2 regions of the Frankia sp. BMG5.23 genome follow, and region 1 is predicted to be linked to the other one. Evidence: riboswitches for the same ligand, from Rfam matches in the RefSeq annotation. Region 1 holds a riboswitch; the other holds the start of a gene.

Region 1 (4,207 bases):
CCGTCGCGAGCCGTGACGCCCAGGGGCTGGTCATGACCCGACCCCCGGGCCGGGGATGGCGGTGATGTCGGCGCGCCGGGGCCGGCCCCAATAGGGCTCGACCAGGTCTCCGGGCGCGCAGCCGAGGATGTCGCAGAGCGCGGCGAGTGTGGCCAGCGACAGCCGCTCCGGGATGCCGGTCACCAACCGGTAGACCTGCTCGCGGGAGAGCCGGACACCCCGCTCGGCGAGCAGCGGGACCAGCGCCGTCGTCGCGAACAGCCCACGCTCGGCCATCAGCTTCCGCAGATGCCAGTGGTAGCCGACCTGCGCGCTTCAGTCGGTGGCCAACAGCCCATTCAGTCGCGACAGCGTGGGTTCGTCCGGCACGGTGGAGCTGCCGCCCGCCCAGGCGCCGATGCGCGGCCGCAGCCACTCCCGGAGCTCGACCGCGGCGACGGCGATGCGGTCGAGCTCCTCGGATCCGAACCGGGCAGGCAGCGCCTCTCGTTCGGCCGTGCCGACAAGCCCCGTGAGCTGGAGCCAGCGCAGGTAGCTCCAGCCATCGGCGATCAACTCGATCGGGCCGTCCGCCGAGAAGGCGAGGCTGTTGACGAAGTCCAGCACCGGATGATCGCCCAACCCGATCAGCACGTCCGGGTTCATCGGAGACCTCCCCTCGAGCCGATCACCCAAATAACCACTCCACTTCCTCTTGAGAGGTTACTCCCTCGCCAAAGTAATCGTCTTAGATATCTTTTTTAGATATCTTTTATGGACCACCGGGGCCGCTGCGCCCGCTGAGCCCCCTGCGCCCGACGGGGCCCGCCGCTGACCGGCGGAAGCCCGTCGGAACGGTCGGTCAGGAGTTGGCCACAGCGGTCAGGAGTTGGCCACCGGAAGGTAGATCCGATTGCCGGCGGCGTTGAACTCGGCGGCCTTCTCGCGCAGGCCGGCGGTGACCGCCTCGTCGCCGGCCGGGTCCGCGCCATGCCCGGCCGGGTCCAGCCCGTCCCCGCCCGCGTGTGCCCGCACCTGGTGGGAAATCTTCATCGAGCAGAAGTGCGGGCCGCACATCGAACAGAAGTGCGCCGACTTCGCGGCCGGGGCCGGCAACGTCTCGTCGTGGAACGCGCGTGCGGTGTCGGGGTCGAGCGCGAGGTGGAACTGGTCGGCCCAGCGGAATTCGAACCGGGCGTCCGACAGGGCGTCATCCCAGGCCTGCGCGCCGGGATGACCCTTAGCGAGGTCGGCGGCGTGCGCGGCGATCTTGTAGGCGATAACGCCGGCCTTGACGTCGTCCCGGTCGGGCAGGCCGAGATGCTCCTTCGGGGTGACGTAACAGAGCATGGCGGTACCGGCCCATCCGATCATCGCCGCCCCGATCGCGGAGGTGATGTGGTCGTAGCCGGGGGCGATGTCGGTGGTCAGCGGCCCGAGGGTGTAGAACGGCGCGTCGTGGCACAGCTCCCGCTGCAGCTGCACGTTCTCCTCGATCTTGTTCATGGGCACGTGCCCGGGTCCCTCGATCATCACCTGGACGTCGTGCTCCCACGCCACCTGCGTCAACTCGCCCAGGGTCGCGAGCTCGGCGAGCTGGGCCTCATCGTTCGCGTCCGCGATGGACCCGGGCCGCAGGCCGTCGCCCAGAGAGAACGTGACGTCGTACGCGGCGAAGATCTCGCACAGCTCGGCGAAGTGGGTGTAGAGGAAGTTCTCCTCGTGATGGGCCAGGCACCAGGAGGCCAGGATCGAGCCGCCGCGCGAGACGATCCCGGTCCTGCGCCGCGCGGTCAGCGGCACGTAGCGCAGCAGCACCCCCGCGTGGACCGTCATGTAGTCCACACCCTGCTCGCACTGCTCGATCACGGTGTCCCGGTAGACCTCCCAGGACAGCTTCTCCGGCCGGCCACCGACCTTCTCCAACGCCTGGTAGATCGGCACGGTCCCGACCGGCACCGGCGCGTTACGGATGATCCACTCACGGGTCAGGGCGATGTCCGACCCGGTCGAGAGGTCCATCACGGTGTCCGCGCCCCAGCGGGTCGCCCACACCATCTTCTCGACCTCCTCCTCGATCGAGGAGGTAACGGCCGAGTTGCCGAGGTTCGCATTGATCTTCACGAGAAACGCACGGCCGATCGCCATCGGCTCGGACTCGGGATGGTTCACGTTCGCCGGCAGCACGGCCCGCCCCGCGGCGATCTCCGCCCGCACCGTCTCGACGGGAAGACCCTCCCGCAGGGCGACGAACTCCATCTCCCGAGTGATCTGACCGCGGCGGGCGTAGCCCAGCTGGGTTATGGAAGGCCGTCCCGGCACCGCCCGACGGGGCACTCGCACCCGCCCGTCGAGATCCGTCCCGCCGAGACCGAGCGTCCCAGAACCGGGCGTCCCAGAACCGAGCGTCCCAGGACCCGATGCCCCGGTCCCGGGAACGGTCCGCCGCTCATCCGGCGCGGTGTCGCCACGCTGGGCGATCCAGCTGTCCCGCGTCGCCGGCAGACCCCGGCGCACATCGATCGTCACCCCCGGATCGGTATATGGACCGGAGGTGTCGTACACCACGACGGTGTCACCCGTGGTCAGCACGATCTCCCGCATCGGCACCCGCAGATCGGGATCCGCTCCGACCAGCCAGGTCTTGCGGCTGCCCGTCAGCGGACCCGTCGAGACCGCCGTCATCCCCGCGGCCGAGACGGACGACGAGGAGGACGAGGACGAGACGGACGGGGAGGATGCGGCGGACGACAAGGATGAGGTGGACGGGGACGAGGTGACGGCCTTCGAGGTGGACGAGGACGAACGGTCGGTACGCGACACCATGTAAGACTCCCTACGCCGGCATTACCCGGACAGGTTCCTGCGGTCGGCGGCCCCAGCCGCCCTCTCAGCCCCTTGGCGGAGCTCCCGCGATCAACTTCGACGCTTGTCGACAGTAAGACACCGCCGGCCCGCTCGCCACCCCTTCCGGTTCATCCGACGCATGCCCTACACCATCGGGCGACGTGAAGAGCCCTGTTCCGCCGGACCCCGGTTTCTCTGCGTGGCGGGGAACGCCGGACCAGCTCAGCGGTCCGGGGCCGCCGCCGGCCCGGAACTCCCGCCCAGGTAGGCCGTCTCGATGAGCTCGGGATGCGCGATGAGATCCGCCGCGCTCGCCGACAGCGCGATCCGGCCCCGGTCGAGAACGTAGCCACGGTCGGCCACCTGCAACGCGAGCGAGACGAACTGCTCGACCAGCAGCACGCCGGTCGACGTCTCGAGGGCGATCGTGCGCAGCAGGGCGAGCAGCTGCGGCGCAATCCCGGGTGCCAGGCCGAACGACAGCTCGTCCACCAGCAGCAGACGCGGTCTGCGCACCAGAGCGACGGCCAACGCGAGCCGTTGCCGCTCGCCCCCGGACAGTTCTCCGGCCGACCGGTCGAGCAGGCCGCGCAGCACCGGGAACCAGTCCAACACCCGCCCGATCTCGCCGGATGAGCGCCGGCCGGCCGCCAGGCGCAGGTTCTCGCGGACGGTCAACCGCCCGAGTGATCCTCGTCCCTGCGGTACGACCGCCATCCCCCGGCGGGCGAGTGTGCTCGGCGCGGCCCGGCGCGACCGGTCATCGAGGACCTTGACCCGTCCCCTCGACGGCGTCAGCAGCCCCGCCGCCGTGCGGATCAGCGTCGTCTTGCCCGCGCCGTTCGCTCCGAGCAGCGCCACGATCTCCCCGGCACCGACGGTGAGCGACACGTCCCGGAGCACCGGAACTCCGTCGTATCCGCTCGTGACCCGGTCGAGTACGAGCAGATCGCCCCCGCCTCGGCCGGGGGCCGGCGCCGGGGTGGAGGCGGGCACGGAGTCGAGAGCAGGCACGGAGTCGAGAGCAGACACGGAGTCGAGAGCAGACACGGAGTCGAGAGCAGACACGGAGTCGAGAGCAGACACGGAGTCGAGAGCAGAGGCCGAGCCGGGCCCGGGTCCCGGGGCGGTCCCGGCGCGGTCGCCGCCGTCGGGCCCACCACCGCCCAGATAGGCAGCGCGGACCGCCGGATCGGCGCGCACCTCGGCGGATCGACCGCGCGCGACGACGCGGCCCCCGTCCAGGACGAGGACGTGGTCGCATACGTCGAAGACGAGCTTCACGTCGTGGTCAACGAGCAGCACGGCGATGCCGTCGGCGGCGATGCGGCGCAGCCGGTCGGCGAGCGTCCGGCGGGCGGCCGGGTCGAGACCCGCGGCC
Region 2 (4,207 bases), on a different contig from region 1:
AGGCGCAGGGCCGCGTACGCCTGGACGAACTCCGCGTCGTCAACGACGACGACCGGCGGGAACCCGCTGGCACTCGGCTTGATGCGCGGCAGCGCGATCGAGACCTCGGTCCGCCAGTAGCGACGGGAGAGAAAGGAGGCGTGCGCGGCCAGCGCGAGCACGTCAGCGCGCCAGTCCGGGGCGAGCCCGAGCAGCGCGCCGATCCCGAGCCGGCGCACCCCGGCCCGCGCGGCCCGTTCGAACGAGGACAGCCGCCGGTCGTAGTCACGCTTCCAGCCGGCGACGTGCACCTCGGCGTAGCGGGCCCGGTCGTAGGTCTCCTGGTAATGGACGACTCCCTCCAACCCGGCACGCACCAGCCGGGCATAGGTGTCGTCCGACCAGGTCTGGGTCTCGATGCTGATCGAGGGGAACATCGGCCGTAGCCGCTCGACCACCGCGACGAGGTAGTCGGCCGATACCTCGACGCGATGCTCGCCGGAGACGAGCAGCAGATGACGGAACCCCCGGTCGACCAGCAGGCGTCCCTCCGCCACCACCTCCTCAAGGTCCAGCGTGCGGCGCACCACCGGCAGGCCCTTGGCGAAGCCGCAGTAGGTGCAGGACGACAGGCAGGCGTTCGACACGTACATCGGGGCGAACAGCCGGACCGCCCGACCGAACCGGAGCAGGGTCGCCTCCCGGGCGGCAATCGCCAGCTCCTCCAACCGGGCGGTGGCCGCGGGTGAGAGCAGGATCGCCAGCTCCGCGAGACCGATCCGGGGGGTGGCCGACCCACCGGATCCGGGCCGAACCCGCCGCAGCACCGTGTCCACCTCGGCGGACGTGGCCCGCCGCGACATCGCGGACAGCCCGGCCAGGTCGTGACCGGCAAGTTCGCGCGCGAACTCCCCTGGCGGGGCGCTCACCTGGACGCCTCGCCCACCACCGCAGCCGGGGACGTCGCCCGGGACACCGAGGGCACGGGCGACGCCGGTGACGGGTGGGACGCCGGTGACGGGTGGGCGCCGAGGAACCCGGTGAGCGGGGAGGAGGCGGACGCCACCGTGGCCGGGCCGGCAGCCCCTCGGCCGGCCAGGAAACCCAACCGGCCGGCGGCGGTGGCGAGCGCGAAGGCCCGCGCCATGCGCGCCGGATCGGCGGCCACCGCGATAGCGGTGTTGACCAGCACCGCGGCCGCGCCGATCTCCATCGCCTCGGCCGCGTCCGAGGGCACCCCGAGCCCGGCGTCCACGACCACCGGCACCCCGGCGCTCGCCACGATTGCCTCGATCGCGTCCCGGGTGCGCAGCCCGCGGTTCGAGCCGATCCAGCTGCCCAGCGGCATCACGGTGGCGCAGCCGACCTCCTCCAGCCGGCGGGCCAGCACCGGGTCGGCCGAACAGTAGGGCAGGACCGTGAAGCCGTCGGCCACCATGAGCTCGGCGGCGCGCAGGGTCTCCAGCGGATCCGGCGCCAGGGTGCGCGGATCCGGGGTGACCTCCAGCTTGACCAGACCGGTGCCCGTCGCCGCCCGCCCGAGGCGGGCCAGCCGCAGCGCCTCGGCCGCGTCCACCGCGCCCGAGGTGTTGGGCAGCAGGGTCATCGACGGCGGGATGAAGTCGAGAACGTCGCCGTCACCGATCCGGCCGATGTCGACCCGGCGCAGCGCCACGGTGACGATGGTGGCACCGGATGCGACGAGGCTGTCCCGCATCACCCGGTGACTCGCGAACTTCCCGGTGCCGATCAGCAGCCGGCTGCCGTAGGCCCGCCCGGCGATGACGAGATCGTCCGCCCCCGCGGCACCGGGTCCGGCCTCACCACCACCCCCGCCGCCGACGGCGGAACCTTCACCGGCGAGGCCATCGGGACAGGAACCGTCGGGGGGAGAATCGCCGGGACGGGAACCGGCAGGACGTAGGGGGTGCTGCGACACGATCTTTCATCCTCCCCACGCGCGCATGACCGCGATCGGGTATACGGGTCGCCGACGGGATACTGGCCAGCCTCTCAGCCCACGTCCGTGGGCTCCCCGGAGCAATCGACAGTGTAACCGCTGCTTCCTGGCCGCGGCTTCGGGTGTCCCGCCGCGACGCCGATCTGCGACGCCGATCTGCGACACTGATCCACGCCCGTCGACGATCATCGCGGCCTTGAGAACCGATTCAATGTGGGCACCCGGGTTTCACCCGGTGGACACCATGCTGCGCGACGAGGTACTTCTCGCTCGAACGACGTATCCGGGTTAACCTCGCGGGGCTCGGTAGCGGCATCCTTCGACAACGATCGTAAACTCTCCCTCGTGGATGCCACCGTGGCCGACCCCGTCGTAGGTCGGCTTCTCGACGGCCGCTACACGGCGCAGGAACGGCTCGCCGTCGGCGGGATGGCGACGGTGTACGTCGCGCACGACAACCGGCTGGACCGGCTCGTCGCCCTCAAGGTCATGCATCCCACTCTCAATCACGACCCGGAGTTCGTCACCCGTTTCCATCGCGAGGCCAAGGCCGTGGCACGGCTCAACACCCCGCGCGTCGTCTCCATCCTCGACCAGGGTTCCGACCACATCCCCGCCGGTCTGGTCAACTACCTGGTGATGGAGCTGGTGCGCGGCCGGTCGCTGCGCCAGCACCTGGGCGCCCGGGGTCGGCTCCCGGTCACCGAGGCCATCGAGATCATCGAGCCCGTGATCGAGGCCCTCGCCGCCGCGCATGCCGCCGGCATCATCCACCGCGACATCAAGCCCGAGAACATCCTGCTCGGTGACGACGGCCAGGTGAAGGTCGCGGACTTCGGCCTCGCCCGTCCGGTGAGCCAGCCCACCCAGGCACTCACCGGCGGCGTGGTGATGGGCACTGTCGGGTACCTCGCCCCCGAGCAGGTCACCCACGGCGTCGCCGACACCCGCAGCGACGTCTACGCCGCCGGTGTGGTGCTCTTCGAATCCCTGACCGGGCAGCTCCCGCACAGCGGCGCCACCCCGATGTCGGTGGCCTACCAGTCGGTCCACGGCGACGTGCCGGCGCCGTCCACCATGATCGAGGGCATTCCCGCCGAGCTGGACGGTCTTGTTCTCCGGGCCACCGCCCGCGACCCGGCGCGCCGGCCGGTCGATGGTGCGGCCCTGCTGGCGGAGCTGCGGCGCATCGAGCCGTTCCTGCCCCCGCAGGACGCCTACCCGAGCGGGTTCACCGGCGAGATCGAACGGATCGGGTTGGCCGAGCGGCCTTCAGGGGCCCGGGAGCCCGGGTACCCCCAGGAGCCCGGGTACCCCCAGGAGCCCGGGTACACCCAGCCGTTCCAGGCCGAGGACTACGACGACTCCCGGGGCGCCGGGCCGGGGGCCGCCGCGGAGCGCGCGTTCGCCGGTGCCGGGCCGGGCCAGCCAGGCACCGGCGCGCTCTATCGATCCGCCTCCCCGCCCTCGCCGACCGCCACGGCCTATCTCGGGGGCGGTGGCGGGCGCGGGCGGCGACGGGCCGCCGCATCGCCACGCTCCCGAGGGCTCATCCCGGTCGTCGTCGGTGGCATGGCCGTCCTGGTCCTGCTGCTCGGGATCCTCGCGTTCCGTTCCCTGTCCGGCGGAGGGACCGAGGTCCCGCTGCTGACGAACCTGAGCAGATCCGACGCCGAGAAAATGCTGCGCGACGCCGGCTTCCAGTTCACCTACCTCGACCCGGTCGCCAGCGCCACGGTACCGGTCGGCCACGTCGCCCAGCAGGATCCCCGGGACGGATCGAAGGTCGACAAGGGCGCGCTCATCACCCTGCGGCTGAGCTCCGGCCCCGCGACGGTGCGCGTGCCGGACCTGGCGAACCTCACCGAGACCCAGGCCAAGGCCCGGCTGGCCGAAGTGGACCTGACCCTCGGCGGCCTGAGCCCACAGTCCAGTGACACGGTGCCGGCGGGCCATGTGATCGGTACGAACCCCGGGGCCGGCACCGCGCTCAAGCCGAAGGACCAGGTCGTCGTGATCACTTCGACGGGCCCCGCGACGAAGCCGGTGCCGGCCGACATCATCGGCAAGTCGTTCGAGGAGGCCAAGGCCGAGCTCGTCGGCCTGAACATCGGCCTCGTGGTGCAGCGCACCGACGCCGTGAACGACGCCGTGCAGCCCGGTGAGGTCTTCGGGGTCTCTCCCGACGTGGGGCAGCCGATCTCACCCGGCGGCACCGTCACCCTCACCGTAGCCGAGGCCGACGGGTTCGACAACGGTGACGGTTCC

What was found. A riboswitch is a leader RNA that binds a small molecule or an ion and turns the genes downstream of it on or off. The one in region 1 is predicted to bind thiamine pyrophosphate.
Region 2: another riboswitch for thiamine pyrophosphate. It lies ahead of BMG523DRAFT_RS01260 (thiazole synthase); the one in region 1 lies ahead of thiC (phosphomethylpyrimidine synthase ThiC).

The regions. Positions count from the first base shown of each region.
Region 1 is NZ_JDWE01000013.1:2,955-7,161, forward strand. Features, by position in the region: gene BMG523DRAFT_RS25240 (hypothetical protein) at 1-34, opposite strand, end outside; gene BMG523DRAFT_RS08410 (helix-turn-helix transcriptional regulator) at 31-288, opposite strand; gene BMG523DRAFT_RS08415 (ABATE domain-containing protein) at 316-645, opposite strand; gene thiC (phosphomethylpyrimidine synthase ThiC) at 862-2,664, opposite strand; gene BMG523DRAFT_RS24335 (hypothetical protein) at 2,561-2,809, shown strand; TPP riboswitch at 2,796-2,903, opposite strand; gene BMG523DRAFT_RS08425 (ATP-binding cassette domain-containing protein) at 3,049-4,207, opposite strand, start outside.
Region 2 is NZ_JDWE01000002.1:40,494-44,700, reverse strand. Features, by position in the region: gene thiH (2-iminoacetate synthase ThiH) at 1-908, opposite strand, end outside; gene BMG523DRAFT_RS01260 (thiazole synthase) at 905-1,762, opposite strand; TPP riboswitch at 1,914-2,027, opposite strand; gene BMG523DRAFT_RS01255 (Stk1 family PASTA domain-containing Ser/Thr kinase) at 2,297-4,207, shown strand, end outside.